DNA from 3 places in the Roseibium algicola genome. Region 3 is predicted to be linked to each of the others. Evidence: predicted binding sites of a transcription regulator. Region 3 holds the regulator's gene; each other region holds the start of a gene.

Region 1 (5,645 bases), 2.5 Mb from region 3:
CGGATCTGCTTGCCGGACACGTGTCGGAGGACCGGCTGGAGCTGCTCGCCAGGCAGGTTTCCAAACGCCAGTCGAGTGGTGATCCTGAGGTTGATTCGGTGCTCGAGGAGATCGAATTGCGGGTCAAAGTCGAGCTTGCAAAGCTCGGCCGATTCCAGGATTGAGCGTGCACACAAATCGATAAAATTTGTCGGCTTAGTGTTCAAAATTTACGCAACGTCTTGAAAGGTATAAACTTTCCTTGACGCCATTTTTAGCAAATGAACCGTTGTCCGCTGGCGGAACCGCCTATATATTGCGCCCGGCATAACGGTAATCCGGAGCTATCGATGACGGTTGAAATTGAGTCTGAATATCGACCCTCGGAAGACGAGCCGTTCATGAATGACAGGCAGCGCGAGTACTTTCGGAACAAGCTGCTTGTGTGGAAAGAAGAGATCCTGAAGGAAAGCAAGGAAACCCTCGCCAATCTTCAGGAGGAAAGCCAGAACCATCCTGACTTTGCCGACCGTGCGTCGTCCGAAACGGATCGGTCCATTGAACTTCGCGCCAGGGACCGTCAGCGGAAACTGATCTCGAAGATCGATGATGCCTTGGAACGCATTACAGACGGAAGCTATGGCTATTGCGAAGAGACCGGCGAGCCGATCTCTCTTCGGCGCCTCGAGGCGCGCCCGATCGCGACTTTGTCGATCGAGGCTCAGGAAGCCCACGAGCGTCGGGAAAAAGTGTATCGCGACGACTGATTTCCAGAAAACGGCCGGTTTGCCGCACAGACGGCAGATCCGTAACGACTTTCAAGACCTTCCCCTCGTGGGAAGGTTTTTTTATGTCTGTGGGCAGCTTTCCCATGCCGACCGCCCGCACGCCTCACCCTGAGAAGGACCATCAGGTCCGCCTCGAAGGTTGGGCAGCACGCTCACAAGCATGCGACCCATCCTTCGAGACAGCGCTATGCGCTTCCTCAGGATAAGTTTTTGGGGGAGCCTGCTCGTTCAAGCAGGCTTGCGAAAGTCGAGACCGTTCAAAGCGTGATCCGGTAACGGGCAAAGCCGTCTGCGCCGTCACCTGCCGGTTCAATCTTGACCCCTTCCACCGAGGCAGCGTGCTGTGTACCGCCCGGGCCGGTTTCGAACAGGACGCTGGTATCCGGCATCGGTTTGAACGACCAGTTGGCATCTGCCGAAGGGTTGATCGTGCCCTGTTCGACAATGTAGCGCACCAGGACGTCGCGATTGGTGTCCGGGCCGATGAAAACGACAACGTCGTCGCTGATGCCGGGGAAATTGCCACCGCCACCTGCACGGTAATTGTTGGTCGCAACCACGAAGGTTGCTTCAGGATCAAGCGGTGCGTCGTTGAACTCCAGGTTCACGATGCGGCTGGCGTCCGGATTGAGGACTTCGCCTTTCGCGTCGTATTTCGACGGCTGGCTCAGGTCTATCTGGTAGGTAACACCGTCGATCACATCGAAATTATAGCTTGGAAACTCCGGGTTGATCAGTGTCTGGTCGGCCTTGCCCGGCTCGACTTCCTGGAAAATTCCGGCTGAACGTTCCAGCCATTCCTTCACCGTGCTGCCCTTGATGGCGACCGCGCGAATGGTGTTCGGATACAGGTAGAGATCGGCCACGTTCTTGATGGCGACATCGCCGACCGGAACGTCGGTGTAGTAGTCCGGGCCGCCACGACCGCCGGCCTTGAAAGGCGCTGCTGCGGAAAGAACCGGCAGGCCTTCCCATTCCGTACCCTTCAGCATCTGTTCGATGTACCAGATCTGCGCCTTTGAAACGATCTGGACGCTCGGGTCGTCGGCCACGAGGGCGAAATAGGAATGCAAGGGAGCCGACGTCTTGCCGACGGGGCGGCGGACATAGGCAAGGGTTGCCTCGTGATCTTCCTTCACCGCATCGAGTACATCCTGCTGGCTCTCCACCAGCGGTGTCACGGTTCGACCTTCTTTTTCGTAGATCGGACGTGCTTCGGTCATGAAATTGGCGACACGCCAACCGTTGCCGTCGCGCTCGATCATCAGGTCGATGACGCCCAGATGCGATCCCCAGAAACCGCCCATCGCGGCAGGCTTGCCGAACAACGTGCCTTTCTCGCTGTCGATACCCGGCAGCCCCTCATACTGGGGACCGGGGAAGACCAGATGCTGGTGACCGGTAAAGACGGCGTCGATCCCGTCCACGCCGGCAAGGTGCAGGGAGGCGTTTTCCATGCCTTCGGAATAATCGTTGGCATCAATCCCCGAGTGGGAGAGGGCGATTACAAGGTCGCAGCCCTGTTCGCGCATTTCCGGGACGAAGGCCTTGGCGGTTTCGATAATGTCACGCGCATTGGCGTTGCCTTCCAGGTGGCGGCGGTCCCAGTTCATGATCTGCGGTGGCACGAAGCCGATGAAGCCGATCTTGATCGGATAGGACTTGCCGGCACCGTCGGTGACCTGTTTTTCAACGATCACATAGGGCTTCAGGAAAAGGGCGTCGTCTCGCGGGTTGCCGGCCAGCGTGCTGCCCTTGACAAGATTGGCGCAGACGACGGGGAAATTGGCCCCGGCCAGCACCTTCATCATGAAGTCCAGACCGTAGTTGAATTCGTGGTTGCCGAGTGTTGCCGCGTCGAATTCAAGGACGTTCATGCCCTTGATGACCGGGTGCAGGTCACCTTCGCTCATGCCGCGTTCATAGGCGACATAGTCCCCCATCGGGTTGCCTTGCAGAAAGTCGCCATTGTCGACCAGAACCGAGTTTGTCGCCTCGTTCCGGATATCGCGGATCAGTGTGGCTGTTCGGGCGAGGCCGGCGGTGTCGACAGGTTTGTCGCTGTAGTAGTCGTAAGGGAAGACATGGACATGGAGGTCCGTGGTCTCCATCAGGCGAAGGTGAGCCGTACCTTCCTTGGCCAGAACGGAATAGGGGTGCAGAGCTGCCGTGAAGCCAGTTGCCGCCGCGCCCATCAAAAGGGTGCGCCGTGAAATCGAAAAGTCTTTGATACTGGACATGGAATGGCTCCTGTTCGGTCGCTCGGCGATTGGTGTCGTTCAGCCTTGCGGAACAGCACGAGCCGGACCGACAGCTGCCGGTGCCAGCCGGGCGGCATGTTTCCGCGGCACACGGTTTTGGTCCGCAAGGATTACAACCGTATGACGCAAATTGCTGCCCGGATCGTCAGTTTTGTCAAGCAGGTTTATGGGCCGTCGAGCGGGGTCTACTCGCTGATCTGGCCAGCCATGACCGAGATCGTTTCCACGTAGACACTGGCCTTGTTCCATTGCTTGAGAACGTTGTAATTGGCAGTGCCCGGGCCCCAGCCCTGGCCGCGGCGCCAGCCTTTCTGCGCAAGATAATTTGCGGTGGAAGCCAACACATCGGGGATCGAGCGGATCAGGTCCTTGCGGCCGTCGCGGTCATAATCGACCGCATAACGGACATAGCTGGTGGCGAGAAACTGGGTCTGGCCGAGTTCGCCGGCCCAGGCACCCTTCATTTCGGCCGGCTGCATGTCACGGCCCTGCACGATCTTGAGCGCGGCGACCAGTTCGGCGGTGAAGAAATCGGACCGGCGGCAATCATAGGCCAGCGTGGCAAGGGATTGCAGGACCGGCATGTTGCCGGAGAAGCTGCCGTAGTTGGTTTCAAGCCCCCAGATCGCCAGCAGTACAGGTGCTGGAACACCGTATTTCTTTTCGATGCCACGGAAGATGCGGGCGTAGGTCTTGCCGAGCTGCTTGCCCCGCCGGATCATCGCGTTGTTGACCCGCTTGGCATAGAACTGGTTGAAGCTGAGCTTGAAGGATTTCTGGTTCCGGTCGAGCGAGACCACCTTCTTGTTGTATTTCACGTTCTTGAGGGACGATTCAACGACCCTTTTCTTAAGGCCGTAGCTTTGGGAATTTGCAATGAACGACTGTTTCCAGGCTTCGAAACCACCCGGGCCATTGCCGCAGCTTGCACTCCAGGCAGAAGGTGCGGACAGAAGAACAAAACCAAAGACGAATGCAGAAAGGAGGCGCATCGAATCCCCGCTGGGCCAATATAAGATTACCGGCATTCTATCCGAAAAAGCGGTAGCGTCATCCGGCAGATACAGGAAAAAGAGGTGTGTGGGCGGACAAATCCGGTTACGTCTTTTCCGGTTGTCGCAAAATCAGGGGTCGTGCCGGATGAAGTGGCTGTGAGATGGCGCGCCCGGGCTAAGGGTGCCGGCGCGGTCGAATTCGCTGTCGGCATTGAAGCTGATCTTCGGCAGCGTTTCGAACCTTGCGATCGTCTTCCGATGGCCTTCGATCTCGTTTTGAAGTCGCGTTTCCAGGTCTTCCCGTGCCGCCCCCTTGTGATAACCGTGAACACCGTGGACGATCCTGGGAACCAGAACATCGAAACCCAGATAGCGCAGTGTGTAGGCGAGCGGCCAAAGCAGCATCTGAATGTCGCCTTCCTTGCCGTTGTGGGCACTTTCGCTCGCCTTGGAGCCGGTCGTGACACAGAAGAGAACGGGCTTGTTCCTGAAATGGCCGGTATCGAAACGGTTGGAAGTGTCGTGCAGGCCGCCGTTGGCCAGCACGCGCTCGCACCAGCCCTTCAGGATGGCAGGTGGGGCGAACCACCAGACCGGAAAATGCAACACGATCCGGTCCGCCAGGCGCAGCTTCTCGACTTCTTCCGTAATGACCGCGGGAAGGTTCCCGGTTTTTGAGGCAGCTTCCTGCGTTTTCAGGACGTCATAAGGTTCGGTGACGATCTCCTCTGCATAGTGCACTGCGCGCTCCGCCGGATCAAAGCCAAGCTGGTAGAGGTCTGACCAAAGCACCTCATCGCCTTCAGCTCGGCACGCGGCTTCGGTTGCGCGCGCCCAGGCAGCATTGAAGGAAGTCTGAGCAGGGTGGGCGAGAACGATGAGGGTGGTGGTCACGCGGTGGGGTCTTCCGGAATGAGCGACAAATCAGGTAACGGGCCACACCCTAAACGGTCTTTTCCGGCCTGGAAATGAGAACGGGCACGATGCTCGGGGAGCGAGACATCGTGCCCGTCATCAGCCGGGCCGGCGACGCTTCTAGAACGCGTCGCCGGATTCGGCCGGGGGACTGTGAAAGGTTTGGGATCAGAAGGGGAGCAGGATATCCAGCACCTGGTTGCCGACCCGTGGCTGTTGGACATCGGTAATCTGGCCGCGGCCACCATATCCGATCCGTGCTTCGGCGATCTGCTCGCTGGCGATGCGGTTATCCGACGTAATGTCTTCAGGTCTGACGATACCGGCGACGATCAGCTCGCGGACTTCGAAGTTCACACGAACTTCCTGACGGCCTTCGATCACCATGTTGCCGTTCGGCAGAACCTGGGTCACCACGGCGGCGACGGTGGTCTGCAGGACTTCGTTGCGGTCAACGCTGCCGTCGCCCGAGAAGCTGGAGTTGCTGTTGACGTTGGCAAGGTCGCTGGCGGCAGAACTTGCCGGCAGGAAGATGGTGTCGATTGCCGTTCCGAGTGCACCACCAACATCGGCACCGCTGGACTCAGACCGGCTCCGCTCGGTCTTGTTGTCGATCTCGGCCTGGTCGTCGATGGTGACGACGACCGTCAGGATGTCGCCAACCTGGCTGGCGCGCTGGTCCTTGAAGAAGGCGCGGCTGCCGGACT
Region 2 (5,645 bases), 2.0 Mb from region 3:
AGGAGCTCCGGACCTGCCGCACGGTGGATCGCCCCGTCGACACCGCCGCCGCCGAGCAGCGACGAGTTGGCCGCGTTGACGATGGCATCCACGTCGAGCCGGGTGATGTCGCCTATGTGTGTCTCGATCCTGCTCACGGCTTGAGCTCAGGCTGCAGATCTTCAACAACCTTGAAGCGCTCGCAGACAAGGTCCATTTCCGGGTCAAATCCGCCGTTGCGTTCAAAGAAGACCTGATGGTCCCTGCGCCAGCCGGCGAGGTCATCATTCTCGCCTTCCGCCAGGGCGAAGTCTTCCCCGACATCGCAGAAGCGCACGACGGACACTTCCAGTGTTTCGATCACCAGCGCGGGGGTGTCGTCCCAGTTCAGTGCAATGTCCCGCCGTCCATGAACGGGCAGGACCTCATCACCGTCCTCATAGCTCTGCAAGGCACCGCATGTGGCGGTTTTCCTGCCGGCGCGCACAAGGGCGATGAGCTGGGCACACAGGTCCGCATTGTCGCCGAACTTGAAGGTTTCGGCGCCGGGGTATCTTGCTTTCAGCTCGTCGATGGACATCGGATCACATCCTGAAGAGACCGAAGCGCGTGTCTTCGATCGGGGCGTTGAGGGCTGCCGACAGGGAAAGGCCCAGAATGTCCCGGGTCTTGCGCGGGTCGACAATGCCATCGTCCCAGAGCCGGGCAGTCGCGTAAAGCGGGTGACCCTGCTGTTCGAACTGATCGATGATCGGTTGCTTGAAGGTTTTTTCCTCATCCGCCGACCAGCTGCCACCCTTGCGCTCGATACCGTCACGGCGGACGGTGGCAAGCACGCCGGCGGCCTGTTCGCCGCCCATGACCGAAATGCGGGAATTGGGCCAGGTCCACAGGAAGCGCGGCGAATAGGCCCGGCCGCACATGCCGTAGTTGCCGGCGCCGAAGGAGCCGCCCACCAGCATGGTGATCTTCGGGACCGAGGTGGTGGCGACCGCCGTCACCAGCTTGGCACCGTCCTTGGCAATGCCGCCGCTCTCATATTTGCGGCCGACCATGAAGCCGGTGATGTTCTGCAGGAACACCAGCGGAACCTTGCGCTGGGAGCAGAGCTCGACGAAGTGGGCCCCTTTCACCGCGCTTTCGGAAAACAGAACGCCGTTGTTGGCGATAATGCCGACCGGCATGCCATGGATATGGGCGAAGCCGCAGACCAGTGTGGTGCCGTAGCGGGCCTTGAATTCATCGAAGCGCGATCCGTCGACGGTGCGGGCGATCACTTCGCGGATGTCGTAGGGCGTTTTCAGATCGGCCGGAACGACACCGAGGATTTCGTCCGGATCGTAGAGCGGGTCTTCCGGGGTCTGCAGCGCGACGGATGGCGTCTTTGTGCGGTTGAGGCTGGCGATGGCGCGGCGGGCGAGGGCCAGTGCGTGGGCATCGTCGCGGGCCAGATGATCGGCAACACCGGACAGGCGCGTGTGGACATCGCCGCCGCCGAGATCTTCCGCAGATACTTCCTCGCCGGTGGCGGCCTTCACCAGAGGCGGACCGGCCAGGAAGATGGTGCCCTGGTTCTTGACGATGATGGTCTCGTCCGACATGGCCGGCACATAGGCACCGCCCGCTGTACAGGAACCCATGACGACCGCGATCTGGGCGATGCCTTTTGCCGACATGTTGGCCTGGTTGAAGAAGATGCGGCCAAAGTGGTCGCGGTCCGGGAAGACCTCGTCCTGGTTGGGCAGGTTTGCGCCGCCGCTGTCGACCAGATAGATACAGGGTAGATTGTTTTCCGAGGCAATTTCCTGGGCGCGCAGGTGTTTCTTGACCGACATCGGATAATAGGTGCCGCCTTTGACGGTCGCGTCATTGGCGAGGATCATCACCTCGCGGCCTTCAACCCGACCGATGCCCGCGATCATGCCGGCTGCGGGAGCCGCGCCCTCATACATCTCGTGGGCGGCCAGCATGCCGACTTCCAGGAAGGGTGAGCCGGGATCGAGCAGGCGGGAGACGCGTTCGCGCGGCAGGATCTTGCCGCGGGACACATGACGCTGTCGGGCGGTCTCACCACCACCGTCCAGGGCTGTCTGGGCTGCTGCCTTGACGGTGTCCATGGCCGCTTCGTGGGCGGCGCGGTTTGCTGCAAACTGTTCGCTTCTCGGCGATAGGCTCGATTTCAGGATGCTCATGTCACCCGGTCTCCCTTGGATCAACCTTGTGGACGGTCGATTGAGTTCAGTTGCTTGCTCCCCACGCGTCCGGTTTCACGCCTGAGGGGCCGGAATGTGTTGGTTCCCCGGCGCAACGGCCTTGCGCGCCAGGTCCAGGTAGATCTCTTCGATATCCAGTTTCGACAGGCGGCCGCCTTGGCGGTACCAGCTCGGAATGCCAGTCAGCATGGCGATGATCGCGCGGGTGGCGACCCTCGGTTCGCGTACGCTGTAGCGACCTTCAGCGGAGCCGGTTTCCAGAATACCCGTCAGGATGCCCTCGTAGCGACGGCGCTCGGCTTCGACGATGTCGAAGTTGTCCGGTTCGAGATTTCGCAGTTCCATGTAGGAAATGAACACCTCGTCCGCCCGTTCCAGGTGATAGCGGATGTGAAAGCGGACAAAACGCTCCAGCGGGTCCATGTCAGCCGGAAAAGCCGCTTCGTCCCAGGCAGCAAGGAGTTCGCCCATGTGGGCGAGCATCAGGTCCTTCAGGATGTCCTGCTTGGTCGGAAAATGGTTGTAGAGCGCGCCTGGCTGAACGCCGACATCGGCGGCGATTTCGCGCATGGAGACAGCGGCATAACCGTTGGCGGCAAAGCGTTTCAGGGCTGCCTTGCGCACACGTGCGGCAGTCTCCTGGCCTTTCGCGCCCGTTCTGGATCGGCTTTGCGGTCTTGCGGCTGCACTTGCCATCTTGTTTCTCCCTATTGCAAAAAATAAATGAACGTTCGTTCATTTGCAAGGGTAATTTGAGTGCGAAAGCGTTGCTGCTAGAAAGAATGACAGGGGAACAGGCGCGACTGTCAAAAAACTTTCATGGATAACCTGTTCACAGTCCTTGGGCATTCTGCGTCCGGTTGAATGCGCTGACGAACCTGGGCGTACCTCCGGGATGTATTTCAAAGGAACCGATTGATGACCGAAGAAAGTGCAAAAACCTGGGTTGAAGCGGAATGGGCAGACAGCCTGGACGAAGAGCTGGAGATGGAGATCGACGATTTTCTCGTCGCCAAGGATCTCGCCTTCATCTCCGCGAAGAAGCACAAGTCGACCATCGACCGGAACACCTATTTCCACGAGTTGCTGCGTCTGCAGGCCGAACTGGTGAAGCTGCAGGACTGGGTGCAGCATACCGGTGAGAAGATCGTGATCATCTTCGAGGGGCGCGACGCTGCCGGCAAGGGCGGGGTCATCAAACGCATTGCGCAAAGGCTCAATCCGCGTGTCGCCCGTGTCGTGGCGCTGCCGGCACCAACCGACCGTGAAAAGACCCAGTGGTACTTCCAGCGCTACGTACCGCATCTGCCGGCCGCCGGAGAAATGGTGCTGTTCGACCGCTCCTGGTACAACCGCTCCGGCGTCGAGCGCGTCATGGGCTTTGCCAGCGATAGCCAGGTGGAGGAGTTCTTCCACGATGTGCCGGAATTCGAGCGCATGATCGTGCGCTCCGGCGTGCGGCTGATCAAATACTGGTTCTCCATCACGGATGAAGAACAGCAGCTGCGCTTCCTGATGCGCATCCACGATCCGCTGAAGCAGTGGAAACTGTCGCCGATGGATCTGGAATCCCGCGTGCGCTGGGAGGATTACACCAAGGCCAAGGAAGAAACCTTCGAGCGGACCAATATTCCCGAAGCACCCTGGTTCATCGTGGAAGGCAACGACAAGAAGCAGGCGCGCCTCAACTGCATCAGCCACCTCCTGTCGATGATCCCTTACGAAGATATCCCGCACGACCCGATCAAGCTGCCGGAACGGGTCTACAATTCCGATTATGAGCGCAAGGTCCTGCCGGAGCATCTCTACGTGCCGGAGAAATTCTGAGCCGGGACAGTGCTCCCTTCACGGGCGCGGCGCTGCTGTGTGAAATCACGGCGAAAGACCTCCGATGTCTCCCCGGATCTCCGCTACGCTTGTCCGGGGGGCGATGTTGGTGTGACTGCTGCCCGCGTCCAGCCGATGAGGCCGGATTCAAATCAGCTTTTCACCAGCGAGCAGGCCTTTCTCCGGCCTTTCTGCCCTTGCGGAGTTAAATCGTTTTATGTCATCTGGCGTGCGTACCTCAAAATCATGGGAAGGATGCCGGCATGACGGAAAAGACTATCAGGTGGGGGATCGTTTCGACCGCGAAAATCGGTCTTGATAAGGTCATTCCGGGCATCCAGCGGTCGAAGACCGGCACCGCCTATGCGATTGCTTCGCGAGATCTCGACCGGGCAAAGGAAGCGGCGAGGGGTCTCGGCATCGAGAAGGCCTATGGATCATACGAGGAGCTGCTCGCAGATCCGGAGATCGACGCGATCTACAATCCGCTGCCCAACCACATGCACGTGCCCGTGACGATCCAGGCGGTGAACGCGGGCAAGCACGTGCTTTGCGAAAAGCCGGTCGCGCTGAATGCCGACGAGGCAAAGCAGCTTCTGGATCTGCCGAAGGACAAGCTGGTTGCCGAAGGCTTCATGGTTCGGGCGCACCCGCAGTGGATCAAGGCGCGCGAGATCGTGCGGTCCGGTGATCTGGGGGAGCTGAAAGCGATCCAGACCTTCTTCAGCTACTACAACGATGACCCGGGCAACATCCGCAACAAGGCGGATATCGGCGGGGGTGCGCTGCTCGACATCGGTTGCTACACGATGCTGGCCGGCCGGTATTTCTTCGATGCCGAACCTCAGCGGGTCGTTTCGCTGATCGACCGGGATCCCGCCTTCGGCACCGACCGCATGACCAGTGCCCTGCTCGACTTCGGCAATAACCGGCATCTCAACTTCACCGTCTCGACCCAGCTGACACCTTATCAACGCATTCATCTGGTCGGTACGAAGAAGCGGCTGGAAATCGTCATTCCTTTCAACGCGCCGCAGGGCGAAGCTGTTCAGATCCGGCTTGACGACGGTTCGCTGCTCGGCGATGCGGCGATGCAGTCGGATATCATCGCGCCTTGCGATCAATATGCCGAACTGGCGGACGTGTTTGGCCGGGCGATCACCGGTGAAGCGCCGCTTCCTTATGGCGCGGAAGATGCCGTCCAGAACATGAAGATCCTCGACGCCATCTTCGCGTCGGCCGAAAAGGATGGCTGGGTCAGTATCGGCTAAGCCGTTCGCTCACCCTGCCTCCCGCAAAGCCAGGTCCCGGCCCCAAGCCGGGACTTGTTTATTGAGGAGACCGCGGGGCAAAGGCCTGCGCAGCCACGAAAGGACTTGGCGTGGTTGAAAAGTCGCCTTGTGTTCAAATCTCCACAAAAGCGAACCCGTTGTCGCGTGTTTCCAGATATCCGAACCTGTCGGTAGACAGGTGGGTCGCGGCAAAGGGGATCCTGTCTGCCGACAGCCTGTCGAACAGAGCCCTTCTTGTTTTCACGGCCAGATCCGGGTCGCTGTCGAGCGCATAGCGGACGTCCGGATTGGTAAATTGCAGCACATCGGACACCACGACATCCGCGAGCAGAAT
Region 3 (5,645 bases):
CCGTGGGTCCCGGGGGACAGCGCCGCTGCCGTTTCTGCCGTTGCAAGACATGCGCCCATCGGGAACCCGCCGCCAATACCCTTGGCGATTGCCATCAGGTCCGGTTCCACGCCCGTCCACTGGTGAGCGAACAGCTTGCCGGTCCGTCCGACACCGGTCTGGATCTCGTCGAAAATCAGCAGAATGCCGTTGTCATCACAGATCTTGCGCAGCGCACGCAGGAAATCGGCCGGAATTTCGCGGATACCGCCTTCGCCCTGCACGGGCTCGATCGCGATCGCGGCCGTTTGCGGTCCGATGGCATCTTTCAGCGCATCCAGGTCTCCTGCCGGCACCTGGTCGAAACCCGGAGCCTTCGGGCCAAAGCCTTCAAGATATTTCGCCTGGCCGCCAGCCGCGATGGTCGCGATGGTCCGGCCATGGAAGGCGCCTTCGAAGGTCACGATGTGGAACCGCTCGGGGTTGCCGTTGTCATAATGATAACGGCGCGCGCATTTGATGGCAGCTTCCATCGCTTCCGCGCCGGAATTCACGAACAGCACCTTGTCGGCAAAGGTTTCCGCGCACAGGCGCTGCGCCAGCCGTTCGCCATCCGGGATCTGGTGCAGGTTAGAGGTATGCCACAGCTTGGCTGCCTGATCCTGCAATGCCTTGACCAGATGCGGATGGGCATGACCGAGTGCGTTGACCGCGATGCCGGAACCGCAATCGAGGAATCGTCGGCCATCGGTGGTAACCAGCCAGACGCCTTCCCCATGATCGAAAGACAGGTTCGATCTTGCGTAATTTCCGAATAGTGCAGTCGCGGACATAACCTCGTTTGTCTCCTTTAAACGCCCCTGCTGTCCCCTGCGTCGCCCCGACGCCGGGCCGTCACCTTGAAAAGATGCCGAAGGGCCAAAACGCAACGTGCCGCCCCGATGAGGCGGCACGCAGCGGCTTTCTTATACACTGCCGGTACCATGCACTGTCAATGGAAATGGCGCACAAGACATTTCATGTGCCGCGGAGGGCGGATTTCATAAAATTCTCAATGACCTCGCCATAATTGGGGAAAAGTCGTTTCATCCCCAACTGGTTTGGGTCGAGTGGTTGCCTGACAAATTAACGTTATTGTAACCTCTCAGCAATCAGACACGAGATCTCGTGAGGCAAATCACCAAGAGGCACTAGATCTGCCAGCATTAAGCGTGCTTGCGCATGCTTAACACGGGGTTAATGGCCGCAGGACGGTCAAACTAAAGGGTGCGGCAATGAGTTGGACAAACGAACGAGTTGAGCTTCTCAAAAAGCTTTGGGGCGACGGCTTGAGCGCAAGCCAGATCGCAGGCGAACTGGGTGGTGTTACCCGTAACGCCGTGATCGGCAAGGTGCACCGCCTTGGCCTGTCCGGCCGCGCCAAGTCCACCTCTTCAAGCGCCAAGCCGCGCCGGCCGCGCACCGCAGCTCCTGCAACGGGTGCAGCGCCGAAGAAACCGACGACGTCACATCCGCAGTCGATCGGCGCGACGGCCCTTAAAGCAGACATCTCGCCTGCACCAGTGGTGGCCCCCAAGCCGCGCGTAGAGCCGATTGCAGAGCTCGTTCCGATCTCGCAGCGGGCTACCATCCTGACGCTGACCGAGCGGACCTGCAAATGGCCGATTGGCGACCCGGCGACCGACGACTTTTACTTCTGCGGCCGCCAGTCCGATGCCGGCGTCCCCTACTGCGCTCATCACTGCAAGATCGCGTATCAGCCGGTCGCCGACCGCCGCCGCGATCGCAAGACGATGGCTCAGGCAGGCTGATAGCCTCGCACCTAACCAATTCATGAGAAAGCCCGCCATCTGGCGGGCTTTTTTTTGTTTGGGCCTTCCATTGACCAGATGCCCGACCCCGACCAGTGACCTCCCACGGCTTGTTCTTGGCACCGATCCATGTCGTTTCCGTTCCATCAAATCAAACCTTGTTTGACCGCTCCGCCACGACAGGGACCGCAGGATCAGCCCCGACACCGACACATCTGATGGGGTGGTCGCAGAAGAGAACCTTGTTCCGCGAAAGGCACATAACCGCTGAGAAACAAAAAGCCCGCTTGAAAGCGGGCTCCTTAATTCCATTCTGCAAGTTGCGCTCAGGCAGTGGCAGAGGTGAACTGGTCATTGAAGGCGTATCCGGCACCACGGACGGTACGGATAGGATCCTTCGCCTTGCCCTTGTTCAGAGCCTTGCGCAAGCGACCGACGTGAACATCGACAGTGCGTTCGTCCACGTAGACATCGTGACCCCAGACCCCATCCAGCAGTTGTTCGCGGGAGAAGACACGGCCAGGCGATGTCATCAGGAATTCCAGCAGGCGGAATTCCGTCGGCCCCAGGTGTATTTCCTTGGTGTTGCGGCGAACGCGGTGCGTTTCGCGATCCAGTTCGATATCGCCGGATCGCAACATGCTGGACACCACTTCCGGACTTGCCCGGCGCAGGATGGCGCGCACGCGGGCCATCAATTCCGGTACCGAGAAGGGCTTGACCACGTAGTCGTCGGCACCGGTCGACAGGCCGCGGATGCGCTCTGCTTCCTCACCGCGTGCCGTCAGCATGATGACCGGCAGGCGCTCGGTGTCTTCGCGCGCCCGCAGGCGGCGGCACAGTTCAATTCCGGACAGGCCCGGCAGCATCCAGTCGAGCAGCAACAGATCCGGCAGGCTTTCCCGCAGGCGGATTTCCGCCTCGTCACCCCGGACACAGGACTCGACCGAGTACCCTTCCGCTTCCAAATTGTATCTCAATAGAAGGCTGAGCGGTTCTTCGTCTTCAACGATGAGCACCTTCGGCATACATCTCGCTCCAATTACCGCAACCGGCGCCGAAGCGCCGGCCGTTAAGATCTTCTGCAAATCCGACGATTACCGGCGGGTCAGACCGCGCCTGTTTCGTCGACCTTTGCCCGGTCTTCCGGCAAACGCTCGCCAGTGACCATGTAGTAGACGTTCTCGGCGATGTTCGTGGCGTGATCGCCGATGCGCTCGATGTTCTTTGCGCAGAACAAGAGATGGACGCACTGGGTAATGACCCGCGGGTCTTCCATCATGTAGGTCAGGAGTTCGCGAAAGATCGACGTGTAGATCGCGTCGACCTCGGCGTCGGCTTCCTGAACCCGGCGGGCGGCTTCCGCATCCTTGCGGGCGTAGGCATCCAGCACCTGCTTGAGCTGCGAAAGAGCAAGTTCCGTCATGTGCTCCACACCGATCGCGAGCTTCTTGGACTGCAAGTCGCTGTCGATGGCGATGACGCGCTTGGCAACGTTCTTGGCAAGATCGCCAACACGCTCCAGGTCATTGGCAATGCGCGTTGCGGCGGTGATTTCACGCAGGTCCTGCCCCATCGGCTGGCGGCGGACGATCAGCTCGATCAGCTTCACTTCAAGTTCGTTGTAAAGGCTGTCCAGACGGACATCGCCCTTGATCGTCGCCTTGGCAAGCTCCAGATCCTGCGACACCAGCGCGGACACCGCATCGGCGAAAGCCTTTTCGGCAATACCACCCATTTCGGCAACCTTGCCGGCCATGGCCGTCAGTTCGTCATCGTAAGCCGAGACTGTATGTTCAGACATCCTGTGTCCCCTTCAGAAACCTAAAAAATGCTTAGCCGAAGCGGCCCGTAATATAGTCCTGCGTACGCTTGTCCTTCGGATTGGTAAAGATGTCCTCCGTCAGACCTTCCTCCACCAGAACACCCAGGTGGAAGAACGCGGTTCGCTGAGACACACGGGCAGCCTGCTGCATCGAGTGGGTCACGATCACGATGGTGAAGTTTTCCCGCAGTTCGTCGATCAGCTCTTCCACCTTCGCGGTCGCGATGGGGTCAAGCGCCGAGCACGGTTCGTCCATCAGGATCACTTCCGGGCTGACGGCAATCGCACGGGCAATGCACAGACGCTGCTGCTGACCGCCCGACATGCCGGTGCCCGGCTCGTCCAGACGGTTCTTGACTTCTTCCCAAAGCCCGGCCTTCTGCAGGCTGGAGGCTACGATTTCATCAAGCTCGGACTTGTTGCGGGCCAGACCATGGATCCGCGGACCATACGCAATGTTGTCGTAGATCGACTTGGGAAACGGGTTCGGCTTCTGGAAAACCATGCCGACCTTGGCACGCAGCTGTACGGGATCGACCTTGGGATCGTAGATGTCCTCACCGTCGATCTTGATCGACCCTTCCACACGGCAGATGTCGATGGTGTCGTTCATGCGGTTGATCGTCCGCAGGAACGTCGACTTGCCACATCCGGAGGGACCGATGAAGGCAGTCACGGACCGCGGCTGGATCTCGATGTCCACGTCCTTGATGGCGTGGGTATCGCCATAATAGACCTGCACCTTGTTCGCGGAAATTTTGCTGTCGGTCATGGTTTTCGCCTGTTCAAAATTCGGCATCTCGTTCATCGGAGCAATCCTTACCAGCGGCGTTCAAACCTGCGGCGCAGGATGATAGCGATAATGTTCATGGTCATGAGGAAGACCAGCAGCACGATGATCCCGCCCCAAGCGCGTTCATAGAAAGCCGGGTCGGCGCGTTTCGCCCACTCGTAGATCTGGGCCGGCATGGCCGAGTTCGGAGAGAAGAAACCGGCAGCCACACCGTCCGGGAAATTGGAGGCGATGAAACCGACCATCCCGATCAGCAGCAGCGGAGCGGTTTCCCCAAGCGCCTGTGCCAGACCGATGATCGTGCCGGTCAGAATGCCAGGCATTGCCAGCGGCAGGACATGGTGGAAGATCGACTGCATCTTGGAGGCGCCAATACCAAGGGCCGCATCGCGGATGCTCGGCGGAACGGCCTTCAAGGAGGCGCGGGTGGAGATGATGATCGTCGGAAGTGTCATCAGCGTCAGCACCAGGCCACCGACCAGCGGTGCGGATTGCGGCAGATGCATGAACTGGATGAAGACCGCCAGACCGAGAATACCGAACACGATGGAGGGAACGGCGGCCAGGTTGGAGATATTCACCTCGATCAGATCGGTGAACTTGTTCTGCGGAGCGAACTCTTCCAGGTAGATGGAAGCGGCCACGCCGATCGGCAGCGACAGGAACAGCACCACCAGCATCATGAACAGCGACCCGATCATGGACGCCCCGATGCCGGCCTGCTCCGGACGGCTGTCGGAAGCATCGGTTCCGGTGATGAAGGCCCAGTTGAAGCGCTTCTCCAGAATGCCGGCGGACTGCATCTGGTCAGCCAGATCCAGGTGTGCGGCGTCCAGGTTCTTGTCTTCGGCAAGATCCTCGCGCTTGACGCGGCCCTTCAGGTAGCCGTCGACACGGGATGAGGCGATCAGCTCGAAGGTTACCGTCGTGCCGATCTTGTCCGGGTTGGCAAGTGCATAGTCACGAACCGTCGCGGCAGCCCCTGAGGAGAACAGCTTCTGCAGGTCCTTTGCCGACATGTCGGTGGTGATATTGAGGCCGGCAAGTTCCTTGGCAAAGGCGTCGTCGATAATGGCCCGGTACTTGGAGGTCTTGACCACCGACTTTTCCGCTTCGGCAATCTGCTCCTGATTGAGCGGGACATCCACCTTCAGGAAGGTCTGGCTGAAGGCGCCAAGGCCGTTGGAAAGGATTGCCCACAACAGCGCGACGAGGAAGAACAGGCCGATGCCGATGG

What was found. Region 3 encodes PhoB, which activates phosphate uptake and scavenging genes when phosphate is short. Its sites were predicted from a motif close to TGTCATNNANCTGTCAT; they were not measured.
Region 1: the regulator PhoB is predicted to act here: its motif matches at 3,138-3,154, upstream of B0E33_RS22190 (bifunctional 2',3'-cyclic-nucleotide 2'-phosphodiesterase/3'-nucleotidase).
Region 2: the regulator PhoB is predicted to act here: its motif matches at 2,997-3,013, upstream of ppk2 (polyphosphate kinase 2).

Annotation. Positions count from the first base shown of each region.
Region 1 covers NZ_CP019630.1:4,798,934-4,804,578, forward strand. Annotated here, with positions in the region: gene B0E33_RS22180 (flagellar assembly protein FliX) at 1-164, shown strand, start outside; gene dksA (RNA polymerase-binding protein DksA) at 330-746, shown strand; gene B0E33_RS22190 (bifunctional 2',3'-cyclic-nucleotide 2'-phosphodiesterase/3'-nucleotidase) at 1,025-3,007, opposite strand; gene B0E33_RS22200 (lytic murein transglycosylase) at 3,214-4,020, opposite strand; gene B0E33_RS22205 (NAD(P)H-dependent oxidoreductase) at 4,153-4,917, opposite strand; gene flgH (flagellar basal body L-ring protein FlgH) at 5,107-5,645, opposite strand, start outside.
Region 2 covers NZ_CP019630.1:3,097,392-3,103,036, forward strand. Annotated here, with positions in the region: gene B0E33_RS14545 (O-acetyl-ADP-ribose deacetylase) at 1-137, opposite strand, end outside; gene B0E33_RS14550 (ASCH domain-containing protein) at 134-559, opposite strand; gene B0E33_RS14555 (carboxyl transferase domain-containing protein) at 564-2,171, opposite strand; gene B0E33_RS14560 (TetR/AcrR family transcriptional regulator) at 2,247-2,888, opposite strand; gene ppk2 (polyphosphate kinase 2) at 3,111-4,019, shown strand; gene B0E33_RS14570 (Gfo/Idh/MocA family protein) at 4,283-5,290, shown strand; gene B0E33_RS14575 (MBL fold metallo-hydrolase) at 5,424-5,645, opposite strand, start outside.
Region 3 covers NZ_CP019630.1:1,139,330-1,144,974, forward strand. Annotated here, with positions in the region: gene B0E33_RS05350 (aspartate aminotransferase family protein) at 1-812, opposite strand, end outside; gene B0E33_RS05355 (GcrA family cell cycle regulator) at 1,254-1,790, shown strand; gene phoB (phosphate regulon transcriptional regulator PhoB) at 2,117-2,818, opposite strand; gene phoU (phosphate signaling complex protein PhoU) at 2,899-3,594, opposite strand; gene pstB (phosphate ABC transporter ATP-binding protein PstB) at 3,626-4,387, opposite strand; gene pstA (phosphate ABC transporter permease PstA) at 4,435-5,645, opposite strand, start outside.